4 regions of the Streptomyces sp. NPDC060002 genome follow, and region 3 is predicted to be linked to each of the others. Evidence: riboswitches for the same ligand, from Rfam matches in the RefSeq annotation. Region 3 holds a riboswitch; each other region holds the start of a gene.

Region 1 (7,383 bases), on a different contig from region 3:
GCGCCTTCAGGCCAGTGGTACGGGCTTAAACGGAACCAGCGGCACCGGTCCGGCCGCCCTGTCGGGGCGCACCGCGCGGGTCCTGTCAGCGGGTCCTGTCAGCGGGTCCGTCAGCGGGTCCTGTCAGCGGGTCCGTCAGCGGGTCACGTCAGTGGGTCACACCAGCGGTCACGTCAGTGGGTCACATCAGCGGCGTCAGAAAGCGGCGCAGGGCCTCCTCGTAGGCCGCGGGGTCGGGGTTCCACATGGCGCCGTGCGGGGCGTGCGGGACGGTGTGCAGGGTGACCAGCTCGGGGCGCAGGGCCGCGAGGCGGCGGGAGGCGCCCCAGGGGGCGACGGTGTCGTCGGGGCCGTGCAGGACGAGGGTCGGGACCCTCAGCCGGTCCGGATCGGCGGCCGCGTCCCCGTGGCCGCCGTGGCCGGCGTGCAGCCCGGTGCGGCCCTCGGCGGCACGGACGGCGAGCGGCAGCAGCACGCCCGGGGTGCGCCGGGCGGCGGCGAGGGCGCGCACCGTCGTCCGCCAGTCGAGGACCGGGGAGTCCAGCACCAGCCCGGAGACGAGGTCGCGCAGCCCCGAGTCGGCGGCGGCCCTCAGGGCCATGGTCGCGCCGGTGGACCAGCCGATGAGGACGACGCGTTCGGCGCCGTAGCGCACGGCGTACCGCATCGCCGCGTCCAGGTCGCGCCACTCGGTCTCGCCGAGGTGGTTCAGGCCGTCCGGGGAGCGGGGCGCGCCGAGGTCACCGCGATGGGCGAGGGCGAGGACGGGGAAGCGGCGGCGGTGCAGGAAGCCCATGAGGTTCAGGGCGTGTTCCCGGGTGGTGCCCAGACCGTGCACGGCGATCACCCAGGTGCGGCGCGGGCCGGGCACGAACCAGGCGGGCAGGTTGCCCAGTTCGCCGGGGACGTCGATGTCGGCGTGGTCGAGACCGAGGGCACTGCTCGGGTTGCCGACATGGAGATTGGGGGTGAGCCAGACCGCGTCGCCGGGGCTCAGGCTGCCGTGGGTGACCCGCTCCAGTCGGCGTACGACGGTGTCGGCGGAGTGCGGGGCGGTGGGCAGGACGGGACCCACGACCGCGTGGGAGCCGTTGCCGGCGAGGCCGTAGGTGCCGGGGCGCAGCGCGGCCAGATCACGGGTGAGGGTGATCCGGCCGGCGGCCGTGCCGTGCACGGTGAGCCGGGGTTCGGTGGGCAGGGGCCGGCCGGGCGGCGCCTTCAGAGCGGCGTCGCTGGCCAGCCGGCCGGCGGCGACACTGGCGGCGCCGGCGGCCAGGGCTGCGGTGACGGCGGCGGCCGTCGCTTTGACAGTGCGCACCCGTCCAGTGTCCTGGCCCGCCTCCCTCCCGGCCAGTGGTGGAGCCGGTCGGGGGACGGCGGGTCACTCCCGCTGCCCGTACCCACGCAGTCGCTCGCCCGCCTCCGCGACCTGTTCCTCCGTCAGGAGCGCCGGGTTCAGGCCGGGAACGGACGAGGCCGTGAGCCACAGGCGGCACATCCACTCCAGTTGGGCCGTACGGTCGTAGGCCTGGTCGAGGGTGGCGCCGTGGGTGAGGGTGCCGTGGTTCTGGAGGAGACAGCCGCTTCGGTCGACGAGGGCGCCGAGCATGTTCTCGGCCAACTCCTCGGTGCCGTAAGTCGCATAGGCGGCGACCCGGACGGGTCCGCCGAGCGCGCCCGCCATGTAGTGGACGCGGGGAAGCTCGGTGACGAGGGTCGAGACTGCGGTCGCGTGCACGGCGTGGGTGTGGACGACCGCCCCGGCGTCCGTGGTGCGGTAGACGGCGAGGTGCATGGGCAGCTCGCTCGTCGGGCGCAGGGTGCCGAGCACCTGCCGGCCGGCGAGGTCGACGCCCGTGACGTCGTCGGGGGTGAGCCGCTCGTAGGGCACGCCCGACGGTGTGACCAGCACGGTGTCGCCGACGCGTACGGAGACGTTGCCGGAGGTGCCGACGACCAGCCCGTCGGTCACGGTGCGGCGGGCCGTCGTCACGAGCGCCTCCCAGGCCCGCGCCTCCTCGAGGACGGCATGCCTCCCCCGCCGCTCCGCCATGTCCTGTACGCCGTCCCGGTGGTCCCGGACGTCCCCCTGCTCGCGTCGCTGCTCAGCCATGCCGCGATCCTGCCAGGAGCCACCGGAGGCCGCCGCCGGGCGCGGGCACTGCAGAGGAGCAGGCCGCCCATTTCGTACGCAATGGCGGCGGCCGGAGCGCCGACGGCCGGACCCTGCCGCCCGCCCTCGACGTCGAGCACAACCCCTACGAGACAGGGCGCCGGTGCCACGGCCTGACCAAGGCCGCGACGGTCGCCTGGATCAGGGCCTTCAGCGACGAGGTGCACCGGATCACCGGCCGTCGCCCGGTGATCCGCACGACGACCCGCTGGTGGAATCTCTGCACGGGCGGCAGCGGCGCCTTCGCCGCGGATCACGCCCTGTGGATCGCACGCTACCGGCCGTCCGACGCCGGAACACCGCCCGCCGGATGGCCGACGTGGACCTTCTGGCAGTACGCCGACAGCGGCAGCCTGCCGGGTGACCAGAATCTCTTCCACGGCTCCGAGACGCAGCTGCGCAGGTTCGCCGAGGACGGGTGACCGTACGGCGCTTGGGACCCGCCCCCGCGCCGCGACGGGACGCCGCCCCGACCCCCTCACACAGACACCCGGAAGCCCTGCCCAGTTCATCTTCCGTTCACCCAGATTGCTTACGGTCAACGCGCCAATGACTTCGAACGATTGCCTGGGTAAATGGAAAACTTCTCGCTGATCCTCGCGATTGTGGTCGTCACCGCACTCGCGTTCGATTTCACGAACGGTTTCCACGACACCGCCAACGCGATGGCCACCACCATCTCGACCGGTGCACTCAAGCCCAAGGTTGCGGTGGCCATGTCCGCCGCGCTCAACCTTGTGGGAGCTTTCCTCTCGGTGGAGGTCGCCAACACGATCTCCAAGGGTCTCGTCGACGAGACCGGCATCCGTCCCGAGGTCATCTTCGCCGCCCTGGTCGGCGCGATCCTCTGGAACCTCCTGACCTGGCTGGTGGGCCTGCCCTCCAGTTCCTCGCACGCACTGATGGGCGGTCTGATCGGCGCCACCATCGCCTCCGCCGGCATGGGCGCGGTGCACGGTGACGCCCTGGTCACCAAGGTGCTGATCCCGGCGATCGCGGCACCGATCGTCGCGGGCGTCGCCGCGATGCTCGCGACCCGCCTCTCCTACACCCTCGGCAAGAAGGCCGACGGCAAGGCCGCGGCCAAGGGCTACCGCGCGGGCCAGATCGCCTCGGCCGGCCTGGTCTCCCTCGCCCATGGCACCAACGACGCGCAGAAGACGATGGGCATCATCACCCTGGCCCTGGTGGCCGGCGGTGCCGTGGCCCCCGACTCCGACCCGCCCACCTGGGTCATCCTCTCCGCCGGCCTGGCCATCGCGCTCGGCACCTACCTCGGCGGCTGGCGGATCATCCGCACCATGGGCAAGGGCCTGACCGACCTCCAGCCGCAGCAGGGCTTCGCCGCCCAGACCAGCGCGGCCACGGTCATCCTGGCCTCCTCCCACCTCGGCTTCTCCCTCTCCACCACCCACTCGGTCTCCGGTGCGGTGATGGGCGCGGGACTGGGCCGCAAGGGCGGTGTGGTCCGCTGGTCGACGGCGACCCGGATGTTCGTCGCGTGGGGCCTGACGCTCCCGGCCGCGGCCCTGGTGGGCGCGCTCGCCGAGGCCGTCACCGGCCTGGGCGACTGGGGCACGGCCGTCGTCGCGGTCTTCCTGATCGCCTCCAGCGCGGCCATCTGGAAGGTCTCCCGGCGCGAGGTCGTCGACGCCTCGAACGTCAACGAGCCCGAGGAGCCCGCGGGCGTCGTCACGACGGCGATCGCCGCCGTCACCCCGCCGCCCACGGGCACCCTGGCCGAGGACCTCACGGCCGGCCGCACGACGGACCTGACGGCCACGATCCCCGGCCCGGCCGCAGAGCCCGCGACCCCCGCCGCTCCCCCGGCCGCGGCCGTCTGAGCCCGCGCACCCGGCACGAAGGAAGAGAAGCAGCATGAAGATCGACTGGGCAGCCCTGGGCTCCGTGTTCGGCGTCAGCCTCGTGATCACCGTAGGCCTCGTCGCCCTGTTCACCCTCGGAATCATGGGCCTGTCGCGGCAGGAACGCGCGTCGGCGCAGGGCGACTCGGCCACCCTCGCGGTGACCGGCGCGTACGCGTGCTTCGCGGCCTGCGCGGCGGCGGTGGCGTACGGGATCTCACTGATCGTCGCCTGACGCACCATCCGAACACCCCTGGGGTGCGGGACGGATCACCGTCCCGCACCCCTTGGCGTTCGTGGCATCGCCGACCGGCCCTGTGTGGGGTTCTGCACACTCCAGCCTCGCAGGTCAACAGCAAGTTGACGGGTCCTGCGGGCCGTGGTGGACTGCCCGAGCCATGTACGGCGGCAGAAGAGGAAGCCGGTGCGAATCCGGCGCGGTCCCGCCACTGTCACCGGGGTAGAAACCCCCGGGAGCCAGGAACTCTCGCCGCCGGTCTCGTCGAACCAGGGCGTGGACACCCTGAGTGAGGACATATCGCCATGCTCGCTCGGCCGTTGAGGTACAGCACCAGGTCGCTCCCCGACCCCACGGCCGGCTGAGCCGATGCGTGCCGATCGCCTCTACGCGTACGGCGCCGCCACCGGCCTTCTGGGCGACCTGCTGCTCGGCGATCCACGCCGGGGGCATCCGGTCGCCGCGTTCGGGCGGGTCGCCGGTGCCGTCGAGCGACTGCTGTGGCGGGACCACCGAGGACAGGGCGCCCTCCACGCCGTCGTGTGCGCGGGCGGGGCCGTGGCCCTGGGAGCCGTCGCCGAGCAGGCCGTACGCCGTTCCCCCGCCGCTTCCGTCGCTCTGGTCTCCGCCGCCACCTGGGCCGTGGTCGGGGGCAGTTCCCTGGTCCGGGAGGCCCGGGCCATCGGGCGGGCGCTCGAAGCGGGGGACGTCGAGGCCGCCCGGGAGCGGCTGCCGCGTCTGTGCGGGCGGGATCCGCACGCACTGGACGCCGACGGGATCGCCCGGGCCGTCGTGGAGTCCGTCGCCGAGAACACCTCCGACGCCGTCGTGGGGGCGCTCGTGTGGGGGGCCGTGGGCGGGGTGCCGGGCCTGGTCGGGTTCCGGGCCGTCAACACCCTGGACGCCATGGTCGGTCACCGGTCGCCGAGGTATCTGCGGTACGGCTGGGCCGCCGCCCGCCTCGACGACGTCGCCGGATGGCCGGGAGCCCGGCTGACCGCCGTCCTCGCCGCCGTCGCGGGGGACGATCCCCGGGGCGCCCTGCGGGCCTGGCGGGCCGACGCCCGCAAGCATCCGAGCCCCAACGCCGGTCCGGTGGAGGCGTCGTTCGCGGGCGCCCTCGGGGTGCGGCTGGGCGGGACCCTGTCGTACGCCGGCCGGGTCGAGCACCGGCCCGTGCTGAACGGCGCGGCCGGGCGGCCCGTCGTCGCCCGGGACATCGAACGTGCCGCGTGGCTCTCCCGCCGCGTCGCTCTGCTCGCGCTCGGCGTGACCGTCGCCGCGCGCGTCGTCGCCACGAGCGTCGTCGCGTGGAACCAGAGCAACCGGAGCAACCAGCCGAAGGGGCGTACGACATGAGCGGGGGTCTGGGCGGGGGACTCCTCGTCGCCGGCACCACCTCCGACGCCGGCAAGAGCGTCGTCACGGCCGGGATCTGCCGGTGGCTGGTGCGGCAGGGGGTGAAGGTCGCGCCCTTCAAGGCGCAGAACATGTCCCTCAACTCGTTCGTGACGACGGAGGGCGCCGAGATCGGGCGGGCGCAGGCCATGCAGGCCCAGGCCTGCCGGGTGGAGCCGACCACGCTGATGAACCCCGTGCTGCTCAAGCCGGGCGGTGAACAGAGCAGCCAGGTCGTGCTGCTCGGGAAGCCGGTGGGCGAGATGAGCGCCCGTGGGTATCACGGGGGACGGCAGCAGAAACTCCTCGGAACCGTTCTCGACTGCCTCGCCGAGTTGCGGGGCACGTATGACGCGGTGATCTGTGAGGGGGCGGGCAGTCCGGCCGAGATCAATCTGCGGCGGACCGACATCGTGAACATGGGGATCGCGCGGGGCGCGCGGCTGCCCGTGCTCGTCGTCGGCGACATCGACCGCGGCGGCGTCTTCGCCTCCTTCTTCGGCACCGTCGCCCTGCTCTCGCCCGAGGACCAGGAGCTGGTCGCCGGGTTCCTGGTCAACAAGTTCCGGGGGGACGTCTCCCTGCTGGAGCCGGGCCTGGACATGCTGCACGGGCTCACCGGGCGGCGGACGTACGGCGTGCTGCCGTTCCGGCACGGGCTCGGGATCGACGAGGAGGACGGGCTGAGGGTCTCGCTGCGGGGAACCGTGCGGGAGTCGAACACCGCCCCGCCCGTCGGCGAGGACGTGCTGCGGGTCGCCGTCTGCGCCGTCCCCCTCATGTCCAACTTCACGGACGTGGACGCGCTGGCCGCCGAACCCGGCGTCGTCGTGCGGTTCGTGGACCGGCCCGAGGAACTGGCCGACGCCGACCTGGTGGTGATTCCGGGGACCCGGGGGACCGTGCGCGCCCTGGAGTGGCTGCGGGAGCGGGGGCTCGCGCAGGCCATCCTCCGCAGGGCCGCCGAGCGGCGGCCCGTCCTCGGTGTCTGCGGGGGTTTCCAGATCCTCGGCGAACACATCGAGGACGAGGTCGAGAGCCGGCTCGGACACGTGGAGGGGCTCGGAGTCCTTCCCGTCCGGGTTCGGTTCGCCCGCGAGAAGACCCTCACCCGGCCGGTCGGGGAAGCCCTCGGCGAGCGGGTCGAGGGGTACGAGATCCATCACGGGGTCGCCGACGTCACCGGCGGGGAGCCGTTCATCTCCGATGACGAGGGGCACAGCCTCGACGGCTGCCGGGTCGGCCAGACCTGGGGCACGCACTGGCACGGCTCACTGGAGTCCGACGGATTCCGGCGGGCCTTCCTGCGCGAGGTGGCGGCCGCCGCGGGCCGTCGTTTCGTGCCCGCCGCCGACACCTCGTTCGCCGGGCTGCGCGAGGAGCAGCTCGACCGGCTCGGCGACCTGATCGAACAGCACGCGGACACCGACGCGCTCTGGCGGCTCATCGAGTCGGGCGCGCCGCAAGGACTGCCTTTCATTCCACCGGGAGCGCCCGCATGAGCACAGTGTTGTTGTTGTCGACCGCCGACACCGATCTGCTGGCGGCCCGGGCCGCTTCCGGTGCCTCGTACCGGATCGGCAACCCGACCCGGGTGGACGTCGCCGGGGAACTCCCCGCGCTCCTCGACGGCGCCGACATCGCGGTCGTCCGGCTGCTCGGCGGGAAGCGTGCCTGGGAGGACGGGCTCGCCGCGCTCAGGGCGTCCG
Region 2 (7,383 bases), on a different contig from region 3:
GCGGTCACGCACGCGTGGATGCGCCGCGAGGTCGCTGTTGCGCACCAGGGCGCCGATCCGCAGCGACCCGTCCGGCTGCTCCGTCACCTCGTTCAGCGGAAGTCGGGTGACGTCGACGAGGGCGGTCGGCCGTTCCACGCCGAGTTTCATCAGGTCGACGAGGTTGGTCCCGCCGCCCAGATAGCGCGCGCCGGGGTGCGCGGCGAAGGCCTCGGCGGCCTCCGCGAGACTGCCGGCCCGTACGTAGGCGAAGGTGTCCACCGGATCACGTCCTCTGGTTGCCACGGTCGTGCCCTTGGGCCGCCGGCCCGGTCATGGGCTGCCCGCCCCGGTCACGTCCTCGACGGCGTCGACGATGCGCGGGTACGCGCCGCAGCGGCAGAGATTGCCGCTGAGCCGCTCGCGGATCTCGTCCCGGTCCAGCGCGACCGGCCGTCCGGAGGGCGTCGCCGGATCCGTGACGTGCGAGGGATGGCCCGACTCCGCCTCGGCGAGCGCGCCCACCGCCGAGCAGATCTGTCCGGGCGTGCAGTACCCGCACTGGAAGGCGTCGCGCTCCAGGAAGGCCTGCTGGAGCGGATGCGGATCATCGCCGTCGCCGGACAGGCCCTCGACGGTCGTGATGTCGCTGCCGTCCAGGGCGACGGCGAGCAGCAGGCAGCTGTTGACGCGCCGCCCGTCGACGAGGACCGTGCACGCGCCGCACTGACCGTGGTCGCAGCCCTTCTTCGCTCCGGTGAGGTCCAGATCCTCCCGCAGCACGTCCAGCAGCACGCGCCGGTGGTCGACGGTGAGGGTGTGCGGCTTGCCGTTGACGCGCAGCGTCGTGTCGGATCGGTGGGGCGATGACCGGGGGCCGTGCTCGCTGCCCATGTCCTGGTCCCTTCCGGGGCGGTCCGTGGTGCCGTGGGGACCGCGTATCCAGAGTGGGGCGTGTGACACGTCCCGGAACGAGGCAATTCGGGCGCTGCCGCCTGCCGCCTGCCGCCTGCCGCCTGCCTGCCGCCTACCGGTCGGCCGCCTCGGGCTCGTCGCCGCCTGTGGCGCCTGTGGCGCCTGTGGCGCCTGTGGCACCCGTGGCGCCGGTGGTGCGGGCCTGTTCCGGCGACTCGACCCGACCCGCGGGAGCGGCCGACGCCACCGGGCGCAGGCCCTTGGTCGTCTCCTTGAACCGCTCCAGGGTCCGGCCCAGCTGCTGGAACGGCGAGCCGCTCTTCCTGGCCGGCGCCGGCCGCGGCTCCCCGGCCTCGGCGGCCGCCTCGCGGTACGCGGCCAGCGCCTCGTGGGCGTGCTCGGCGGCCTCCCGGTACAGGTCCCTGGACTCCGTCATCGCCTCCAGGGCCTCCTTGTACATCACCACGAGCTTGCGCTCTCGCGCGAGCTCCTCCTCCAGGGTCAGCAGCTGCCACTCCTCCCGCAGCGCGGTGAGCGCGGCGTCGGCGTCCTCCGGCAGCGGCCTGGGCAGCGCCGCGAAGCGCCGTACCGCGTCCAGCAGCTCGGTGGGATGCGTGCCGTCCAGGAACACGCTGCGCACCGAGTAGTCGACGGCGTCGTAGTCGGCCGGCGCGGGCACGCCGGGCAGTACCAGCGCCCCGCCGCGCGGCACCTCCACCCCGGACTCCTTGAGAGCCCAGTTCACGGTGCGCAGCTGGTGCGGGGCCGCGCGGTGCTCGATGACCCGGTGGTGCAGGCCGGGCGGCAGCAGCGGGATCAGCGACCGCCGGCCGTGCTCGTCGGGCGTCATGGCCTCGTGCACGACGAGGTGGACGTTCCAGGTGTCCCGCAGGGCGCCCCGGAGCGCGCGCCGCAGCTCCTTCTCGTCCGCCGGAAGCGGGTTGGTGGCGAGGAACCGCTCACCTGCGACGGTCTCGTTGCCCCACGGGGCGTCCGCCTCCCAGGACCAGAACATGCCGGCGGGCGACGGCCACCGCTGGTCCCACGGCCGCTCCGCCTCCGCCGTCAGCGTCCACTCCTGGCCCGGGCCCGCCCACTCGGCGAGCCTCAGCCGGGCACGGACGGTCACCTCCTCCGCGACCGGCCACCGGGCCTCGAAGGCCGTCTCCCCCTCGGGGGTGTCGGCGTCGGGCAGCTCCATGAAGTCCTGGACGGTCCCGGCGTCCTTGAGCGCCTGAAGGTGCTTGCGCAGGACGTCCGGAGCGGCGGGGCCGGTGTGACGGCCACGGGTCTGCCACACCGTGGAGGGCGTCGTGGGCGGAACGGTCGCGGCGATGAGCATGAGTCCATTCGTGAGGGCGGGTGACGACGTGCGAAGGCCAGTATCACTCGCCAGGGGCGGTGCGCGGTCAAGCGGGTCGGTGGCGCGGACGCCCGGAGGCGCCCCGCCGGGAGGCACCTTCCCCGGCACGGCACACGTCACGCGTCCGGATCCGTTCCGTCCGCCGGCGGCCCGTGCGGGGGTGTGCGCCACTCGTACGGGGTGTGCGCAGTTCACCACGGCGGGTGACGCCGCACCCGTGGGCCCGCCGACCTCCGGGGACCGAGAACCGGAGCCGGTGGACAGGGCTCGCCCACCATCCGCGTCGGGGCGAGCCCGGTCCGCGTGTCCGGCGCGCCCCCGACGCCGGATGTCCGGCGACCCACCGGGCATGTTCCCTCCAGGGGGGCCGGGGCTTCCTCAGGGAGCACGGCATGGAGAAGATCGTCGTATGAGCGACATCGAGGACCCCGTCCTGCTGCACACCGCCGGCCGAGCCGCCCACATCACGCTCAACCGGCCGAGGGCGATCAACGCCCTGAACCACGCGATGGTGCGCCGGATCGACGACGCGCTGAGCGCATGGGAGCGCGACCCGGCCGTCGAGACCGTCGTCGTCTCCGGGGCGGGGGAGCGCGGACTGTGCGCGGGCGGCGACATCCGCGCCGTCCACGACGACGCCCGCGACGACGACGGCACCGCCTCGGCCGCCTTCTGGCGCGACGAGTACCACCTCAACGCACGCATAGCCCGCTATCCCAAGCCCTACGTCGCCGTGATGGACGGCATCGTGATGGGCGGCGGGGTCGGCGTCTCCGCGCACGGCAGTGTCCGGGTGGTCACCGAGCGGTCGAGGATCGCGATGCCCGAGACCGGCATCGGCTTCGTGCCGGACGTCGGCGGCACCCACCTGCTCGCCCGCGCCCCGGGCGGACTGGGCACCCATCTCGCCCTGACGGGCGCGCAGATCGGCGCCGGGGACGCGGTGCTGTGCGGGCTCGCCGACCACTACGTACCGTCCGTGTCGCTCCGTCAGTTCATCGACGACCTCGCGGACCTGCCCGTCCGGGCAGCCCTGGACCGTCATGTACAGCCCTTGCCGGCGGGGGAGTTGGCGGGCCACCGGGCGTGGATCGACAGCTGCTGCGCGGCCGACACCGTCGAGGAGATCGTCCGACGGCTGTTCGCCCACGGCGACCCGGCGGCGAAGGAGACCGCGGAGACCCTGCTGGCCAAGTCGCCCACCGCGCTCAAGGTCACCCTGGCCGCCCTGCGCCGCGCCCGGCGGCTCGGCACGCTGGAGCGGGTGCTGGAACAGGAGTACCGCGTCTCCTGCGAGGCCCTGACCACACCCGACCTGGTCGAGGGCATCCGCGCCCAGGTCATCGACAAGGACCGCAACCCGCGTTGGTCGCCGGCCACTCTCGCCGAGGTCACGGCGGCCGACGTGGAGCGCTTCTTCGCCCCGCTCGGCGAGCGTGAACTCGGGCTTCCCGGGCCCAGAACGGCCACGGAGGCGGCGTGCGGACCGGAACCGACGCGGTGATTCGGGCCACTTGGCCGTGGAGAGCGCCATCACGCCAGGTGGGGCGGTATTGGCCCGCGGCCCGACACGCGGTACCGTCGCTCTGATATTTGACGACGGCGAGACGGAAGCCGGTGAGAATCCGGCACGGTCGCGCCACTGTGGACGGTGTACCCCGAAGGGGCGCACCGCGAGTCAGACCCGTGGCCGTCGTCATGTGCACCACCGAGATGGGACGCGAACTCCCAGAGGAGGTCTTGCCATGGCGCAGCATGTCGCCCAGCCGACTACCAGCACGCCCGTCGTACCCGCCAAGTTGCCGCTGAAGGACATCGCCCCCTGGGCTGTCTTCTTCGGCGTCCTGATGCTGGTCCTGCTGTACTTCGTCGGCGCGGAGCAAGGCGCGACCGCCGTCGTCTCCGGCGAGGACGTTCACGAGTGGGTGCACGACGCCCGCCACCTGCTCGGCTTCCCCTGCCACTGACCCGAGGGGAACCCCAGCACACCCATGAACTCCGCAACGGTAAGAAATCTGCTCGTGCGGGGCATGCTCGCCGGCCTCGGTGCCGGCGTGCTCGCCCTGATCGTCGCCTACTTCCTCGGTGAGCCGAACGTCGACAGCGCGATCGGCTTCGAGGAGTCCCATGCCGCAGGCCACGAGCACCACGAGGTGGAACTCGTCTCCCGCAGCCTCCAGTCCACCGCCGGCCTCGCCACCGGCGTGCTGATCTACGGGGTGGCCTTCGGCGGCATCGCCGCCCTCGCCTTCTGCTTCGCCCTCGGTCGCGTCGGCCGGTTCACCCCGCGGGCCACGGCCCTTCTGCTGTCGGGGACCGCCCTGCTCGCCGTGTACGTCGTGCCGTTCCTGAAGTACCCGGCCAATCCGCCCGCGGTCGGCGACGCCGACACCATCGGCAAGCGGACCACCCTGTACTTCCTGATGATGGTGCTCGGCGTGCTGCTCGCGGTCGCCGCGGTGATCCTGGGCAAGCGGCTCGCACCGAGGCTGGGCACCTGGAACGCCACCGTCGTCGCCGTCCTCGGCTTCGTGCTCGTCATCGGGCTGGCCTACGAGTTCCTGCCGACCGTCAACGAGGTGCCGAGCGACTTCCCGGCGGCCCTGCTGTGGCGGTTCCGCCTGTCCGCCCTCGCCATGCAGATCACGCTCTGGGCAGGCTTCGGCCTCGTCTTCGGCGAACTGGCCGAACGGCTGCTGCACCCCAAGCCCGCCACGGTGACCGCGGGCACGCCGGTGGTCGCCCCCCAGTGACCTGACCGGCATCACGACCCGGCGAGAGGGCCCACGGAACCATTCCGGGGGCCCTCCCGCGTCCGCGGGCCCGTCCCGTCGGTGGTCCTGGTCCTCCCGACAACCGAGGACCTGGTCGCCCTTACGATCGAGTCCGCCGGCATGGCCCGCGTTCCGCTCGCGGGCACCGGCCGGATCCCCGGGGAGGGACTGTGATCGCCGTAGTCGGCGCCGGACTCATGGGCGCGGCCACCGCCTGGCAACTGGCCCGCAGGGGCCACGAGGTCACGCTCGTCGAGGCGTACGACGTCGGCCACCGGCACGGCAGCTCGCACGGGAGCTCACGGATCTTCCGGCGGGCGTACGCCGACCCCTTCTACGTACGACTGACCGGGCAGGCGTACGAGCAGTGGCGGGAGCTGGAGGACGACAGCTCGACCCCCTTGCTGCGCACGACCGGTGGGCTCGACATGGGCGAGGACCACGACCCGAAGGCGATCGCCGATCTCCTCGGTGCGGCCGGAGTGCCCCACGAACTCCTCGGCGCGGAAGCCGCCGCGGAGCGCTGGCCGTACATCCGCATCACCGGTCCCGTGCTCCACCACCCGGACGCGGGCGTGGTCCACGCCGACGAGACCGTCGGGGCCTGCGTACGGCGGGCGATCGACCACGGGGCGCAGGCGGTCATCGGCGCCCGCGTCACCGGCATCGACGTCCGGGGGAGCGGAAAGGCGCGGCTGCACACCGACGACGGCCGCGAGATCGTCGCCGACACGGTGGTGGTCGCGGCCGGCGCGTGGCTGCCCGAGCTGGGACTGCCCGTCGCCCTGCCACCGCTGCGGGTGACCCAGCAGCAGGTCTTCCACTTCCGGCAGCGGGACCCGTCCGTCCAGTGGCCGACCCTGATCTGGGACGGAGAGCTGCACCTCTACGGCCTGCCGTCCGGGAGCGACGGGGGTCCGCTCCCCGCGGTCAAGGTCGCCGAGCACGACCGCGGCACCCCGGCCACCGCCCGCACCCGCAGCGGGGTCGTGGATCCCTCGTCGCGGGCCCGGGTGAGCGGGTTCGTACGCGACCGCCTCCCGGGTCTCGAGCCCGACCCGGTCGCCGAGGCGACCTGCCTCTACACCACCACCCCGGACGAGGACTTCGTACTGGACCGCCACGGTCCGCTCGTCGTCGTCTCCCCGTGCTCCGGACACGGCGCGAAGTTCGCGCCGCTCATCGGCGCGATGGCGGCCGACCTCGCCACCGGCCGCGCCGAGCCGCATCCCCGCTTCCGCCTGGGACGCACGGCATAGGATGCGCCGGTGAGCGGGCCCGCCGGACACCGTGGTCCGGACGGCGCGGCTCGTGAAACCGGCGGAGGGCCTTCGGCGAGGAACCCCGGTACCGCGAGTTCCGGCATGGGGCCATCGTCTCCTGGCTCACATCGAATCGGTATGTGCATCGAAATCGGTGTTCAGCTTCCAGGGGAGAGCGCGAGGAGCAGGGTCCGGCCGCGGGACCGGTGCTCGTGATCGCGCGGAGCACGCCCGGCGCAGCATGGAATTGTTCAGGCCTCCCACGTGCTGTTGTATCCACAGAGGCTGGGACGGCGACGGTGTGCGAGTGAGCGGCGCACGGGGCCGAGGCGAGAGAGACGGAAGGTGCTGAGATGGCAGCGCAGACACAGAGGGCCGTACTTGCGGGCGGATGTTTTTGGGGGATGCAGGACTTGATCCGCAGGCTCCCGGGCGTGACGGCGACCCGGGTCGGGTACACCGGGGGTGACGTACCGAACGCCACGTACCGCGACCACGGCACTCACGCGGAGGCCATCGAGATCCTCTTCGACCCCGAGAAGACCGACTTCCGCACGCTCCTGGAGTTCTTCTTCCAGATCCACGACCCGAGCACCAGGAACCGCCAGGGCAACGACATCGGCCTCAGTTACCGCTCGGCGATCTACTACGTGGACGACGAGCAGAAGCGGATCGCCGAGGACACCATCGCGGACGTGGACGCCTCCGGACTGTGGCCGGGCAAGGCCGTCACCGAGGTCGAGCCGGTGGGCCCCTTCTGGGAGGCCGAGCCCGAGCACCAGGACTACCTGGAGCGCTACCCCGAGGGCTACACCTGCCACTTCCCCCGCCCCGGATGGCGACTTCCGGCCCGCACACAGGGCTGAACCACCCCGTCGTCGGCACCGGCAGAGACGTCGTCCCGTGCCCGCGCGGCACCCCGGCAGGCCCCGGACACCACTCCAGGGCCTGCCGTTCGGCGTCAGGGACGTCCCACGGCGGTGGCCGGATCCCCGCGGCCGGCCTGATGTGCCGAGTGGTCCACGAGGAACCCGACCTCGCCGGCGTCCCCCGGAACTGGTGCCGCTGCTCACCGCGTGCCTGGCGAAGG
Region 3 (7,383 bases):
GCTCGTCGAGTGCGCGGACGTGGCCCGCCCCTTCGACATCGACACCCCGCAGGATCTCGCACACCTCGAGTGAGCGGCCTGGCACCGAGCGCCGCCTTGCCTCGACGCAGAGAGTCTCGACATCAACAAATCATTGAAGTTCCACAATGAGGAAACTAGTATCCACTGTTCAGAAGGGCCCGGCCCGCCCGGGGCCCTCGCCCGCCGTACCCGGTTCGACTGGCACCCGGTGCCACCGCTGAAGGAAGTGACCGCTCATGTCCGCACCAGCGCCGTCCCCGCTGGCCATCGTCGACGCCGAGCCCCTGCCGCGGCAGGAGGAGGTCCTCACCGAGGCGGCGCTCGCCTTCGTGGCCGAACTGCACCGGCGGTTCACCCCGCGCCGTGACGAGCTCCTCGCCCGGCGCGCGGAGCGCCGCGCCGAGATCGCCCGCACCTCCACCCTGGACTTCCTCCCGGAGACCGCCGCGATCCGCGCCGACGACTCCTGGCGGGTGGCCCCCTCCCCCGCGGCCCTGGACGACCGCCGGGTCGAGATCACCGGCCCGACCGACCGCAAGATGACCATCAACGCCCTCAACTCGGGCGCCCGGGTCTGGCTCGCGGACTTCGAGGACGCCTCGGCGCCGACCTGGGAGAACGTCGTCCTCGGTCAGATCAACCTGGCCGACGCCTACACCCGGAGCATCGACTTCACGGATCCGGGGTCGGGCAGGTCGTACGCACTCAAGGACGCGGACGAGCTCGCCACGGTCGTCATGCGGCCGCGTGGCTGGCATCTGGACGAGCGTCACCTCGTCGACGCGGACGGCCGTCAGGTCCCCGGCGCCCTCGTCGACTTCGGCCTCTACTTCTTCCACAACGCCCAGCGTCTCCTCGACCTCGGCAAGGGCCCCTACTTCTACCTCCCGAAGACGGAGTCGCACCTGGAGGCCCGCCTCTGGAACGAGGTGTTCGTCTTCGCGCAGGACCACGTCGGCATCCCGCAGGGCAGCGTCCGCGCCACCGTGCTCATCGAGACGATCACGGCCGCGTACGAGATGGACGAGATCCTGTACGAACTCCGCGACCACGCATCCGGGTTGAACGCCGGCCGCTGGGACTACCTGTTCTCCCTCATCAAGAACTTCCGTGACGGCGGCCCCAAGTTCGTCCTCCCGGACCGCAACGCGGTCACGATGACCGCCCCGTTCATGCGGGCGTACACCGAACTCCTCGTCCGCACCTGCCACAAGCGCGGCGCGCACGCCATCGGCGGTATGGCGGCCTTCATCCCGTCCCGCCGCGACGAGGAGGTCAACAGGGTCGCCTTCGAGAAGGTCAAGGCGGACAAGGACCGCGAGGCGAACGACGGTTTCGACGGGTCGTGGGTGGCCCACCCGGACCTGGTGCCGATCGCCCTGGCCTCCTTCGACGCCGTGCTCGGCGACCGGCCGAACCAGAAGGACCGGCTGCGCGAGGACGTCGACGTCAAGGCGGCCGACCTGATCGCCGTCGACTCGCTGGAGGCCAGGCCGACGTACCCGGGCCTGGTCAACGCCGTGCAGGTCGGCATCCGTTACATCGAGGCCTGGCTGCGCGGCCTGGGCGCGGTCGCCATCTTCAACCTGATGGAGGACGCGGCCACCGCCGAGATCTCCCGCTCGCAGATCTGGCAGTGGATCAACGCGGGGGTGGAGTTCGAGCGCGAAGGGACCACGGTGAAGGCCACGCCCGGGCTGGCCCGCGAGATCGCCGCCGGGGAACTGGCCGCGATCCGCGCGGAGATCGGCGAGGAGGCCTTCACGGCCGGCCACTGGCAGCAGGCGCACGACCTGCTGCTGACGGTCTCCCTCGACGACGACTACGCGGACTTCCTCACCCTGCCGGCGTACGAGCAGCTCAGGGGCTGAGCACCGGCACCGACCGGAACGCTCACCTCTCCGAGTGGCCCAGGGACTTCCCCGGGGCCACTCGGTCGCGTACGAGCTTCTTGACCGCGGTCGGCTCGGGGAAGCCCTGTTCGCGGCGGTCCCAGACCACCTCGTCGTTCACCCGGACGACGAAGACCCCGCCCTTTCCGGGCTTCAGGGCGAGCTCCGTCAGCTCGGCCTCGAAGGTCGTGAGCAGCTCCTGCGCCAGCCAGGCCGCGCGCGGCAGCCAACGGCACTGGGTGCAGTACTCGATCTCGACCCGCCCGCCCGCGTCGCTCAGTTCGCTCATCCGAGGTGCACCGACCAATCCTGTTCCGCGGCCGGCTTGCCGTGCAGGTCGGGGACCTGCTTCAGCCAGTCGGGCCGTCCTTGCCGCGTCCTCGCCGCGCGCCGGGCCTCGTCGGCGGCGAGCTCCTGCGGGCCGGGGAAGTCGGTGGGCAGCCAGGCCGCGGAGGCCCCCGCGCGCGCGTGGAGGTACCGCACATACGCCTCCCGGGCCGCGTCCGGGGCCGTGAACCCCGCCTCGTCGGTCAGCCAGGCGTCCGGTACCTCCGCCACGATCCGGCGCAGCAGCTCCTCGGTCACCCTGGGCGCCAGCTCGGCGTCGGCCGCCCGGGTGTCCGGGGCGCAGCGGCCGAGGGCGTGGTGGCGGAAGTCGTAGCGCTTCTCGGGGTCGGCTCCGTCCCAGCGGTGGTGGAAGACGAGGGCGGCGCCGTGGTCGATGAGCCACAGCCGGGGCGGGACGGTGCCGAACGTCGGCCAGACCATCAGGTTGGAGCTGTGGACCGTACGGTCGACGTTCACGGTCAGGGCGTCCAGCCAGACGATCCTCCCGGCCTCCAGCGGCTCCACCGGGAAGGCCGCCGCGACCTCCGGCGTGAAGTCCTCCGCACCCGGCAGGAAGTCCATCCCCAGGTTGAGCCCCGCGCTCGCGGCGTGCAGGTCCCGTACCTCCTGGTGCGGTTCGTGCTCGGCGATCGCCGGGTCGAAGCGCACCAGGACCAGCTCGGGGAAGCGCAGCCCCAGGGCGCGCGCCAGCTCGCCGACGATCACCTCGGCGACGAGCGCCTTGCGGCCCTGCGCGGAGCCCGTGAACTTCACGACGTAGGTGCCCAGGTCGTCGGCCTCGACGACGGCGGGCACGGAACCGCCCGCCCGCAGAGGAGCGAGGTAGCGGGTCGCTGTGACCTCGGTCAACATGACTCTCTCCCTCTGGCCTGGAGAAGCATAGTAACCAGCGTGACAGCCGGCGAGAGGCCCGAGCCACCGTCCCGAAACGGCCCGCCGGCGGCCTCGGCGGCGTGTGGTAGCTTGCCAAAGCCAGTCGAACCCATGTGCGCACGCGTGTGTGTACGGGTCAGGGAATCCGGTGCGAATCCGGAGCTGACGCGCAGCGGTGAGGGCGACGGGCGGGGCAACGGCCACTGGACGGCGTACGCGGTCCGGGAAGGCGCCTCGTCCGGGTGACCCCGAGTCCGAAGACCTGCTGGCGACCCCGCTGCCGTCGGACGGCCGGGGGGAGCACCGTACGACCGGGCTTCGCGCTTGAGCCCTCGACGCCGAAGGAAGCCCTGTGCCGTTCGCACGTGCCGTCCGTCCTGCCCGTCCTGCCGTTCTCTTCCTCGCCGGCGCCCTGTTGCTGGCCGGCTGCGGCTCCTCCGGTTCGGCGGATTCCTCAGGTTCGGCGGGTTCCCCAGGTTCTGCGGGGGAGGGCGGAGCCGCCGGCTATCCGGTCCGACTCGACAACTGCGGGCAGCAGGTCGGTGTCGACGGCCCTCCGCGGCGGGCCGTCTCCCTCAACCAGGGCACGACCGAGATCATGCTCTCCCTCGGGCTGGCCGACCGCATGGTGGGCACCGCCACCTGGACCGACCCGGTGGCCGAGGGGCTGGCGAAGGCGAACGCGAAGGTGAAGCGCCTCGCCGACAACGCCCCCTCCTTCGAGAAGGTCCTGGACACCGAACCCGACTTCGTCGCCGCCTCCTTCGCCTCCACCCTCGGCAAGGGCGGGGTCGCCCCGCGCGAACAGTTCGAGAAGCTCGGCGTGCCCACCTACCTCTCCCCCGCCGACTGCGTCGGCAAGGACAACAGCGGCGACGGCGACGGCGTCCGCACCGAGCCGCTGACCATGGACGCGGTCTACGGCGAAGTCCGCGACCTGGCGGAGGTCTTCGGCGTCCGGGAGCGCGGCGAGCGGCTCGTGGCCGGGCTGAAGGCCCGGGTGACCGAGGCCACCGCCGGCCTCGACGCCCGGGGCGTGACCCTCATGTACTGGTTCGCCAACTCCCGGTCCCCGTACCTCGCGGGCTGCTGCGGCGCTCCGGGCATCGTCACGAACGCGCTCGGCGCGAAGAACGCCTTCGACGACACCGAGGAGGAGTGGCCCCAGGTCAACTGGGAGACCGTCGCCGACCGCGACCCCGACCTCCTCGTCATCGGCGACCTGACGCGTAGGCAGCAGACGGCCGAGACCGCCGCGAAGAAGATCGAGTTCCTGGAGTCGAACCCGGTCACCAGGAACATGACCGCGGTGAAGAAGAAGCGGTACGTGCTGCTGTCCGGACAGGCGATGAACCCGACCGTCAGGACCGTCGAGGGCATCGAGAAGGTGGCGGCGGCACTGCGCGGTCAAGGCCTCGCGAAATGACCGGCGCGCCGTCGGCGTCCCTGGCTGCGGCAGCGGGCGGTCTGCGCCGCGCGCTGCTGTGGGCGTCCGGTCTCGCGCTGCTGTGCGCCTCGGTCGCCGTGGCCATCACCATCGGCCCCGCGGACATCGCGGTCAGTGACGTGTGGTCCGCGGTCGCGGCCCATCTCGGCTGGGGCCGGGCGGAGTTGACGCCGCTGCGGGACGGCATCGTGTGGAACCTGCGGCTGCCGCGCACCCTGCTCGCCGCGGTGTGCGGCGCCGGCCTCGCGGTGTGCGGGGCAGTGATGCAGTCCCTGCTGCGCAACCCGCTCGCCGATCCCTTCGTCCTCGGGGTCTCCTCCGGCGCCTCGACCGGCGCGGTGCTGGTCGTCGTACTCGGCGCGGGCGGCGGCCTCCTGTCGGTCTCCGGTGGCGCGTTCCTCGGCGCGCTGGTCTCCTTCGCGCTGGTGCTGCTGCTCAGCCACACTCTCGGCGGCACCACGGACCGGGTGGTCCTCGCCGGGGTCGCCGCCATGCAGCTGTTCTCCGCGCTCACCTCCTTCGTCGTGATGACGGCCGCCGACGCGGAGACCACCCGCGGAATCCTGTTCTGGCTGCTCGGCTCGCTCAGCGGCGCCGACTGGACGGACGTGACCGTCGGCGCGGCCGCGCTGGTCGCGGCGCTGGTGGTCTGCCTCGGCCACGCCAGGACCCTGGACGCGTTCGCCTTCGGGCAGGACGCGGCCCTCTCCCTCGGCGTCTCGGTGGCCCGCACCCGGCTGGTGCTGCTGTGCACCACCGCGCTGCTCACCGCCGCCCTGGTGAGTTCGGCCGGGGCGATCGGCTTCGTCGGGCTGGTGCTTCCGCACGCCGCACGCGCCCTCACCGGCCCCGGCCACACCCGGCTGCTGCCCGCCACGGCCCTGACCGGCGCGGTGTTCCTGGTCTGGGTCGACACCCTCGCCCGCACCGTGCTCGACCCGCAGGAGGTGCCGGTGGGCGTGGTGACCTCCCTCATCGGCGTCCCCGCCTTCGTCGCCGTCCTGTACCGCGCGAAGGGCACCCGATGACCGGCTCCGAGACGACCGGCCCGGCGGCGACCGGCTCAGCGGCGACCGGCTCCGAGGGGCTGCGCGCCGACCGGGTCACCCGGGCCGCCGGCGGCACCCTGATCCTCGACGGGGTCAGCCTGACGCCCCGCCCCGGCGCCGTCACCGGCCTGCTCGGCCCGAACGGCTCCGGCAAGTCCACCCTGTTGCGCCTGCTCGCCGGCGTGCTCGCCCCGGACTCCGGTGTCGTCACCCTCGACGACCGCCCGCTGCCCCGGGTGGGCCGCCGCACCGTCGCCCGGCGCATCGCCGTCGTGGAGCAACAGGCCGACACCCAGCTCGCGTTGAGCGTCCACGACGTCGTACGCCTCGGCCGCGTCCCGCACCGCCGCGGCTGGGCCCCCGCCTCCGCCGCCGACGAGGGCGCCGTCCGCTCCGCGCTGGCCCGCACCGGCCTCGCCGACAAGGCCCACCGGCCCTGGCACTCCCTCTCCGGCGGCGAACGCCAGCGCGTGCAGATCGCCCGCGCCCTCGCCCAGGAACCCCGCGAACTCCTCCTGGACGAACCCACCAACCACCTCGACATCCAGCACCAGCTCGCCCTGCTGACCCTGATCACCGAACTCCGGATCACCAGCGTCGTCGCGCTGCACGACCTCAACCTGGCCGCGATGTACTGCGACCGGCTCGTCGTCCTCAAGGAGGGGCGCGTGGTGGCCTGCGGCGGCCCGCACGACGTCCTCACCGAGGCCCTCATAGCCGACGTCTACGGCGTCCGGGCCACCGTCACCGCCGACGGCCCCGACGACCGCCCGCACATACGCTTCCTGGGCGCCGTGCCGAGCCTCTGACGCGGTGTCCGCGCCCGCTACCGCGCTCCCCGTTCGGTGCCCCTGAGCCGTTCCAGGGCCTGCTCCGGCCCTGCCACGACCCGGACGCCCGTGGGCACCGGCGGTCTGCGCACCACGACCACGGGCAGCCCCGCCGCACGGGCTGCGGCCAGCTTCGGGGCGGTGGCCGCTCCCCCGCTGTCCTTGGTCACGACGACGTCGATCCGGTGACGGCGCAGCAGATCGCGCTCGCCGTCGAAGGTGAAGGGCCCGCGGTCGAGCAGCACCTCCATGCGGGACGGGGCCGGCGCCTCGGGCGCTTCGACGGACCGTACGAGGAACCACAGGTCGTCCAGGGCGGCGAAGGCGGCCAGCCCCAGGCGTCCGGTGGTGAGGAACACCCGCCGGCCCAGCGAGGGCAGCAGCTCGGCGGCCTCCGCCAGGGAAGCGGCCTCGTGCCAGACGTCGCCCGCCACCGGGACCCAGCCCGGGCGGCGCAGCGCGAGCAGGGGAACACCGGTGTCGGCCGCGGCCCTCGCCGCGTTGCGGCTGATGGTCCCGGCGAAGGGGTGGGTGGCGTCGACGAGCGCGTCGACCGCATGCTCGCCCAGCCACGCGGCCAGCCCCTCGGCCCCGCCGAAGCCGCCCACGCGTACCTCGCCCGGCGGCAGCCGGGGCGCGGTCACCCGCCCGGCCAGGGAGGTCGTCACGCGGAGCCCGGGCAGGGCGTCGGCCACCAGGAGTTCGGCGAGGCGACGGGCCTCGGTGGTCCCGCCCAGGATCAGTACGTGCACGAAAGTCCGGGTCCCTTCCGCGATGCGAGGTCCGAGCGGCGCGGCCGGGGACGGTCGCGGCGCTCCACTGAAGCACACCGGCCCCGGCCCGGCCTGACCACCGTCGCAGGCAGGAGCGTCGCGCGCGGTCGGCGGGCCGGCAAGGCATTGACTCACCCGGTTTCACTTAGA
Region 4 (7,383 bases), on a different contig from region 3:
TGTTCAACATGGTGTTCGGCGACCCCGGTGGCGGCCTCGAGTCGTGCCGCATCGTCCTCACCGGCGCCAAGAGCCACCGGCTTCCGCTCGCCGCGGCGGCGGCCGGCAGCGAGATCTGCGTCAAGCACCCCTCCGGGGACATCGCGCTGCTCGTGATCCAGGTGAAGTCGACCGCGCTGCCGGACAACGCCTTCGTGACCGCGGACATGACGGTCTGGCGGGCGGCCTGGTAGCGCTTCGTCAGCCGCACAGAGCGAGAACCTCGAACTGTGACGCCGCCCCGGCCCCGGCACACCACCCGTCCCGAGACGTCCTGACGACGATCTTCTGCCGAAGGCCGGCCTCAGTGGGGCGCCGCGACCGCAGTGCCCCAGGCCCGCTCGATCTCGGCGGCAGGAAATGGCGTCCGCTTGCTCTCGGTGAGGAAGCGGCGGTGGAATTCACCCAAGACCACGGCAGCTCGGGAATGCCGGTCGATGATCGCGGCGATTTCGCGCGGGACGTCACCCGGCTGGTGGCCGGCGATCCACTCGCGCAGGAACGCCTCGTGTTCCATACCGCCGCGCAGGCCATCGGGCATGTGGTGGCGGAGCAGATGGCTCACGGTGTGGCAGCGGTCATACACAAGGTGGTCGGAGAGGAACTCCGCCTCGGCCGCTGACAGTTCGAAGCTGGAGCTCAGGGCGAGTCCGAAGTCCGCGAAGTAGAGCAGCTGGCCGTCGGTCAGGACATTGGCGAAGTGGGCATCGAAGTGGACGAGTCCGCGCGAGCTCATGAAGTCACTCCCGCGCGCCAGGGCCTCCTCCACCCGTGGGTACGGCGAGCCCCCGCTGACCTCCGGCGCGGCGGTCCGGTGATCGTGCAGCCAGTCGGCGAGTGTCTGCGGGACGTGTTCCAGGAAGAGCACCAGGCTGGACGAGGAACGGCCGATGGCTTCCAGCCGCTCACGCACGGCCGATGAGCCCTCCCAGTGCACGACCGCCCCGTCGATGCCCCCGAACGCGTCGGCGAAACCCTCGGGAGGGGAGTCGGGCAGGATGCGCCAGTGGTACATCAGCGGAAAGCCCTCATACTCGTTCCCGAGGACCCAGTTGGTGGTCATGACATGCACGGCCAGCTCCCGCCAGGCACCGAACCCGGCCGAGCCCGCCCCGTACTGGTAGAACATCGGCAATCCGAAGAGGTTCGCCGTCGACCGCGCGTTCTCCGGCCGCAACTCGGCGTCCGTGAGGGGAACCCGCTTGACGAACACCCGCGTGCCTTCGATGTCCAGCTCCGCCGACCTGCCGCCGATGCCGGACCCGAGCGGGTCCGCGGCGGCAACGACCTCGCCGAGCTGACGGTCGCTCAGCAGGGACAGGTTCGTGGACACGGTCCCATAAGTGGCGAGCCGCGCGGCATACCGCGGGTCCGCATGATGCATGGACGACTCCTCGGTGCCCGGAACCAGGGCTTTGGTGATCTCACGCACGATGTCGAGCCTATCCGCCACGCCTGACGAAGGAGCAGGTACGCGAAGTCGCCTGGAACGCTGCCCGGACGCCGCCTCAGGCGATGACGCGCCCCCGGCAGAGATCTCTCACGGACGCGACCGCAAGCGCTGTCGAGGACGACGAGGCTTGACGGCGGCGCACCCCGCCGCCCGCTGGGCCGCTCGTCGCATCCTGTGGAGGCCAGGCGCCCGACGCTCCGGGCCGAGGCGAGGGACGTCGAGCTGGGCTTAACACTGGCTCAACGACCTCGCGGAGGTTAAACGGCACCCTCCTGAACCGGATCCCAGGATTCCGGGTGATCTGGATCATCGGCCGGGGCGGCGGCACGCAGCGCCGCCTCGACCCGGCGGTTGCTGGTCATGGTCGCGGTGATGGTGGTCATGGTGAGGAGGAGGCCGGCGGCGGTGTAGAGCGGGGTGCGTACGTCGAAGGTGGTGGCCAGCCAGCCGCCGAGGAAGGCGCCGAACGGGGCGGCGCACATGGCGAGCATGCGGGAGGTGGAGGTGACCCGGCCCATCAGGTGGGCGGGGACGATCGCCTGTCGGAGGGAGGGGCCGAGCACCATCGTGGCGCCCATGCCCGCTCCGCAGACGGCGAGCGCGAGGCCGGCGATGTACGGGTTCGGGGCGACGGCAAGGCCCAGGACGGCGAGTCCCTCGACCGCTGCCGTGCAGGTAAGCGCGGTGCCGGTGCCGAGTCGTCGGCCGAGGAAGGAAGCGATGCCCGCGCCGCACAGACCGCCGGTGGCCTCCGCCGTGAGAAGCAGGCCGAAGCCGAAGGCGTCGAGGCCGAGACGATCGTGCGCGAAGAGGGCGAGTACGGTCTCCACGGCGAGGAAGGCGATGTTCCCGACCGCCGGACGCAGCGCGAGCCCGAGCAGTAACTGGTCCCGGAATACGTACGAGGCGCCGGCCCGCGCCTGCCGCAGCAGCGACTCACCGGCCTGCGGTACGGGCCGGGGTGCGGCAGGCAGCGACCGTACGAGCAGTGCGGAGAGCGCGAACGAGACCGCGTCGGCGAGCAGCGGAACCGCCCGCCCGAGCGCGAGCAGGGCACTGCCCGCGGGCGGCCCCGCGAAGCCGGACGCGGCGGTCTGGGTGCCGCGCAGGCGGGAGTTGGCGCGCTCCAGGAGCGCGGGGTCGCGGCCGAGCAGATCCGGCAGATAGGCCGTGGCGGCCGTGTCGAAGAAGAGTCCGCCGAGGCCGAGCAGGAAGGCGACGGCCGCGAGCAGTGGAATGCTCAGCACGTCGAGCGCGGCCGCTGCCGCCGGTATCGCGAGCAGCACCGCACGTGCCGCGTCCGTGACCCACATCGTGCGCCGACGGTCCCAGCGGTCCACCAGCGCACCGCCGAGCACCCCGAAGAGCAGCCACGGCAGGGTTCCGGCGGCCGTGACGACGGCGAGCGCCATCGGATCCCGCGTCAACGTCAACGCGAGCAGCGGCAGCGCGGCATGCGACACCCCGTCACCGAGCGAGGACACCGTCTGCGCAGTCCACAGCCGCCCGAACCCGGTCGGCAACTTCCGCACTTCTGACGTCACTTGGCGTCCCCCTCGGCCTGCTCGCGCGGTGCCGGGTGGAACAGTGCGAAGACGAGTGACGCGTCCGGCAGCGACGGATCGGACAGCTCCCGATACTCGTCCGCCAGTGCCTCCAGCCGCGCCCCCAGCTCCGCGAACTGCTCCTCGCTGAGCCGCAGATGCGCCATCCGTACGTGCCGCTCGCCATCCACCGGCGCTGTCTCCAGGTCCGCCACCGCGTGCCGCATCAGCACATCCGGCCCTCCCTCGCCCGGATCCGGCAGCACGATCGACCGCGCGGCCATGGCGTAGTACCGCTCCGTGACCCCCCGGACCTTGCGCGTTCGTACCACCTTCACCAGGCCGGCCCGTTCGAGCAGCCGTACGTGGTAGCTGGAACTCCCCTTCGCAAGGCCCACTCGCTCGGCGATCTGCGTAATCGTCGCGGGCTCGAAGCGGAGCACGGCCATGATCCGGTGACGCACGAGGCTGGAAACGGCGCGCAGCTGCTCGTCCGTGGTGACGTGGAACGTCTCGGGAAGATCATCGGTAGGCATGCCTCCAATGGTCAACACTTCTTGACCATTGAGCAAGGGGTTTTTCCCGGCTTCCGGAATCGGCTGCCCAGCACGTGAGACCTTCGCCGGACCGTCGCGAGTCCGGTCAGGACTCCGGCGTGAGGATCACGTTGGCCGGGTGGAGGTCCGGGCGCAGCACGCGGGCGTCGGCCGAGACCCGGTCCGGCAGGGCGTGCAGCTCGCGCAGCAGCCGGGCGAGGAGGGCCCGCCTCGCCGGCGTCCAGGGTGCCCGCGCCGAAGCGTGGAGCAGCGTCGGCCCGTCCAGCCGCTCCATGACCAGGTCGGCGCGTGAGCCGGAGGGCCGTACGGCGGGTGCGGGGCAGCCGTTCCGGCGCACGTGTGTCATCACTGCCGCGAGGGCGGCCGAGTCCTCCCGCCCCTCCCGGTCGCGGCGCAGCACCACGCCTCGTCGATCTCGTACACGTCGGCCGTTCGGCCCGAGCCGAGCAGCCGGCCCGGCAGCCCGCCCGGCGCCCTCCCCGCATGCGTCATACCGGCAGCCCGCCCGGCGTCCTCCCCGCATGGGTCATGGCCAGAAGATATCGGGGGCTCCCGCCCCTCCCCGGGTGCTTTCACAGCCGCCCCTCAGGCGCCCGGCTACCTGCCGGTAGAGTGGCCGCGTCGTCATCACGCCCGTACAGGGGAAAGCCGGTGCAATTCCGGCGCTGACCCGCAACCGTGACAGCCGGATCGCCCGGTACGGACCGTGACCGGCTCACGTGCGTCGGCAGGCCCGCCGTCGCACGGCACCGTCGAGGTATACGGAGCCGAGCCGCCGGGATGTCCCGTGCTGCCCGGCTGTGTGACCTCACCGACCGGGAGAGGCACCCGCCGATCATGAACATCCGCCGCAGCGCCGCCGCTCTGGCCGCCGCCACCGTAGTGCTGGGTGCCGCCGTCCCCGCCGTCGCCGCCACTCCGTCCCCCACCCCGTCGGTGGCGATACCCGACGGGCTGTACGGGACCACCGACCCGACGTACGACGGCGTCTGGCGCCAGTCGCTGGCCCTGCTCGCACAGCGGACCACGGGCGTCACCCCCGCCGACCGGGCCGTGGCCTGGCTGACCGGGCAGCAGTGCGCGAACGGCGCCTTCGCCGCGTTCCGCGCGGACACCGCCAAGGCGTGCGACGCCAAGCTGATGGTCGACACCAACAGCACGGCGGCGGCCGTCCAGGCGCTGGCCGCGCTGGGCGGCCACCGGGCCGAGACCGAGAAGGCCGTCACCTGGCTGAAGTCGGTCCAGAACGCCGACGGCGGCTGGGGCTACACCCCCGGCGGCGCGAGCGACGCGAACTCGACCTCCGTCGTGGCGGGGGCGATGGCGGCGGCCGGGCAGCAGCCCTCGCAGGTGAAGAAGGCCGGCAAGTCGTCGGACGACGCTCTCGTCAAGCTCGCCGTCCCGTGCGACCAGGCCGGTGGCGGCGCGTTCGCGTACCAGCCGGACAAGAAGGGCGCCCTCGCGGCCAACGCGGACGCGACGGCGGCGGGCGTGCTCGGCGCCCTCGGCAAGGGGTTCGTGACGACGGCCGGCAAGACGTCGGCTGCCCCCGTCTGCGACTCCGCCGACGCGGACAGCCCGAGCGGACTCGCCCGCGACGGCGCGGCGTACCTCGCCGGAGCGGTCGTCGCCACCGGCTATCTGAAGTCTGCCCTCCCCGGCGCCGAGGACCAGCCCGACTACGGCAACACCGCCGACGCCGTCGTGGCCCTCGCCGCGCAGGGTGCGACCGAGCAGGCGAAGAAGCCCCTCGGCTGGCTCGAGCAGAACTCCGCGGCCTGGGCCGAGCAGAGCGGCCCCGCCGCCTACGCCCAGCTCATCTTCGCGGCCCACGCCACGGGCGCCGACCCCCGTCACTTCGGCGGCGCCGACCTGGTCGCCCAGCTGAACGCGAGCGGCCCGGCCCCGCAGGCCGCGACGAAGGCCACCGGGTCCGACACCGACGCCGACGCCGACGCCGACAAGAAGGACGACTCGGAATCCGGTCACGGCGTCTGGTGGATCGTCGGCGTCTTCCTCGTCGCCGGTATCGGCATCGGCTTCCTGATCAGCGGCCGTGGCAGGAAGCGGCAGCCGTGACGCGCCGGTGCGCCGCCCTCGTTCTCGCCGCGCTGCTGCTGTCCCTGACCGGCACGGTCCAGTCGGCCCAGGCCGCCGGCTACCGCTACTGGTCCTTCTGGGACCGCTCCGGCGACGGCTGGACGTACGCCACCCAGGGCCCGTCCACCGCCCGCCCCGCCGACGGCGACGTCCAGGGCTTCCGGTTCGCGGTGAGCGCGGACTCCCAGGACGCGTCGCAGCCGCGCGGCGCGGCCTCCTTCGCGGCGATCTGCGCGAAGACGCCCGCGCGGGACGACACGAAGCGGGTGGCCCTGGTCATCGATTTCGGCACGGCGGCCGACGCCCCGAGCGGTGAGACCCCGCCGTCGCCGCGCACGGCCTGCGCCCGGGTCTCCCCCGACGCGACGACGGCCGAGGCGCTCGCCTCGGTCGCCAAGCCCCTGCGCTACGACACGAACGCCCTGCTGTGCGCGATCGCGGGGTATCCGGAGACGGGCTGTGGCGAGCAGGTGTCCGGGCAGGCGCCGGGGACGGGCGAGCCGACGTCCGCCGCGCAGCCGGAAGCCGCCAAGGACGAACCGGAAGCGGACGGCGGGCCGTCCGTGGGCCTGTACGCGGGCGCGGCGGCGGTGGCGGTACTGGGCGCGGCGGCGGTCTGGCAGGCCCGGCGGCGAGGTTCCCGCAGGGATGGCTGACGGCAGCCCCCGGCGCGCCCCGCTCCACCCCGCCGCCTGGTGGCTGTGGGCCCTCGGTCTCGGCACCGCCGCGACCCGCACCACCAACCCGCTCCTGCTCGGTCTCCTCCTCACCGTCTCCGCCTACGTCGTGACCACGTGCCGTCCCGACACCCCCTGGTCCCGCTCCTATTCGGCGTTCCTCAAGCTCGCCCTCGCCGTCCTCGTCATCCGTCTCGTCTTCGTCGTCGCCCTGGGCTCCCCGATCCCGGGCACGCGGGTGCTCGTCGCGCTCCCCGAAGTCCCGCTCCCCGACTGGGCGCAGGGCATCCGGCTCGGCGGCGCGGTCACGGCCGAGGGCCTGCTCTTCGCGTTCTACGACGGTCTGAAACTGGCGGCGCTCCTCGTCTGCGTGGGTGCCGCGAACGCCCTGGCGAGCCCCTCCCGCCTCCTCAAGACGCTGCCGGGCGCCCTGTACGAGACCGGCGTGGCGGTGGTCGTGGCCCTCACCTTCGCCCCGAACCTCATCGCGGACGTCCACCGCCTGCGCGCCGCCCGCCGTCTCCGGGGCCGCCCCGACACGGGCCTGCGCGGGTTGCTGCAGGTGGGCCTGCCGGTCCTGGAGGGCGCCCTGGAGCGCTCCGTCGCCCTCGCCGCCGCGATGGACGCCCGAGGTTACGGCCGTACCGCCGACGTCCCCGCCGCCGTGCGCCGGACGACCGCCGCCCTCACGCTCGGCGGTCTGCTCGGCGTCTGCGCGGGAACGTACGGCCTGCTCACCGCGGTGGGCGGCGCCTACGGCCTCCCGGTGCTGTTCGCCGGAGTCGTCGCGGCCCTCGCCGGGCTGCGGCTGGGCGGCCGGCGCTCACCGCGCACCCGCTACCGACCGGACCGCTGGACCCCGCGGGCGTGCCTGACCGCCGCCTCCGGTGTCGCGGTCGCGGCCCTCCTCACCGTCGCCGCGTCCGCCGACCCGGCCGCGCTGCACCCCGGGGTGGTCCCGCTGACCGCTCCCGCCCTCCCGCTCTGGCCGGCGGCGGCCGTACTCCTCGGCC

What was found. Region 3 has a riboswitch for cobalamin ahead of ACFWBD_RS16355 (ABC transporter substrate-binding protein). Riboswitches for the same ligand answer to the same signal wherever they lie in the genome.
Region 1: linked by a shared signal. The riboswitch ahead of ACFWBD_RS30455 (cobalamin biosynthesis protein) and the one ahead of ACFWBD_RS16355 (ABC transporter substrate-binding protein) in region 3 are both predicted to bind cobalamin.
Region 2: linked by a shared signal. The riboswitch ahead of ACFWBD_RS00085 (CbtB-domain containing protein) and the one ahead of ACFWBD_RS16355 (ABC transporter substrate-binding protein) in region 3 are both predicted to bind cobalamin.
Region 4: linked by a shared signal. The riboswitch ahead of ACFWBD_RS25140 (prenyltransferase/squalene oxidase repeat-containing protein) and the one ahead of ACFWBD_RS16355 (ABC transporter substrate-binding protein) in region 3 are both predicted to bind cobalamin.

The regions. Positions count from the first base shown of each region.
Region 1 is NZ_JBHWUW010000044.1:24,927-32,309, reverse strand. It holds gene ACFWBD_RS30480 (alpha/beta hydrolase) at 182-1,318, opposite strand; gene ACFWBD_RS30475 (class II aldolase/adducin family protein) at 1,382-2,113, opposite strand; partial or broken gene ACFWBD_RS30470 (GH25 family lysozyme) at 2,149-2,595, shown strand; gene ACFWBD_RS30465 (anion permease) at 2,749-4,017, shown strand; gene ACFWBD_RS30460 (hypothetical protein) at 4,052-4,273, shown strand; cobalamin riboswitch at 4,394-4,546, shown strand; gene ACFWBD_RS30455 (cobalamin biosynthesis protein) at 4,646-5,635, shown strand; gene ACFWBD_RS30450 (cobyric acid synthase) at 5,632-7,176, shown strand; gene cobN (cobaltochelatase subunit CobN) at 7,173-7,383, shown strand, end outside.
Region 2 is NZ_JBHWUW010000001.1:16,883-24,265, reverse strand. It holds gene ACFWBD_RS00105 (FAD binding domain-containing protein) at 1-261, opposite strand, end outside; gene ACFWBD_RS00100 ((2Fe-2S)-binding protein) at 313-873, opposite strand; gene ACFWBD_RS00095 (hypothetical protein) at 1,007-2,236, opposite strand; gene ACFWBD_RS00090 (enoyl-CoA hydratase/isomerase family protein) at 2,667-3,761, shown strand; cobalamin riboswitch at 3,820-3,966, shown strand; gene ACFWBD_RS00085 (CbtB-domain containing protein) at 4,003-4,224, shown strand; gene ACFWBD_RS00080 (CbtA family protein) at 4,249-5,010, shown strand; gene ACFWBD_RS00075 (FAD-dependent oxidoreductase) at 5,202-6,290, shown strand; gene msrA (peptide-methionine (S)-S-oxide reductase MsrA) at 6,647-7,159, shown strand.
Region 3 is NZ_JBHWUW010000015.1:72,666-80,048, forward strand. It holds gene ACFWBD_RS16335 (NTP transferase domain-containing protein) at 1-73, shown strand, start outside; gene aceB (malate synthase A) at 258-1,892, shown strand; gene ACFWBD_RS16345 (SelT/SelW/SelH family protein) at 1,915-2,202, opposite strand; gene ACFWBD_RS16350 (HipA family kinase) at 2,199-3,113, opposite strand; cobalamin riboswitch at 3,273-3,398, shown strand; gene ACFWBD_RS16355 (ABC transporter substrate-binding protein) at 3,487-4,560, shown strand; gene ACFWBD_RS16360 (FecCD family ABC transporter permease) at 4,557-5,609, shown strand; gene ACFWBD_RS16365 (ABC transporter ATP-binding protein) at 5,606-6,439, shown strand; gene ACFWBD_RS16370 (cobalt-precorrin-6A reductase) at 6,457-7,212, opposite strand.
Region 4 is NZ_JBHWUW010000031.1:9,591-16,973, reverse strand. It holds gene ACFWBD_RS25165 (protein kinase) at 1-233, shown strand, start outside; gene ACFWBD_RS25160 (protein kinase family protein) at 344-1,423, opposite strand; gene ACFWBD_RS25155 (MFS transporter) at 1,750-3,036, opposite strand; gene ACFWBD_RS25150 (ArsR/SmtB family transcription factor) at 3,033-3,572, opposite strand; gene ACFWBD_RS25145 (hypothetical protein) at 3,679-3,996, opposite strand; cobalamin riboswitch at 4,190-4,349, shown strand; gene ACFWBD_RS25140 (prenyltransferase/squalene oxidase repeat-containing protein) at 4,431-5,672, shown strand; gene ACFWBD_RS25135 (SCO2322 family protein) at 5,669-6,349, shown strand; gene ACFWBD_RS25130 (CbiQ family ECF transporter T component) at 6,342-7,383, shown strand, end outside.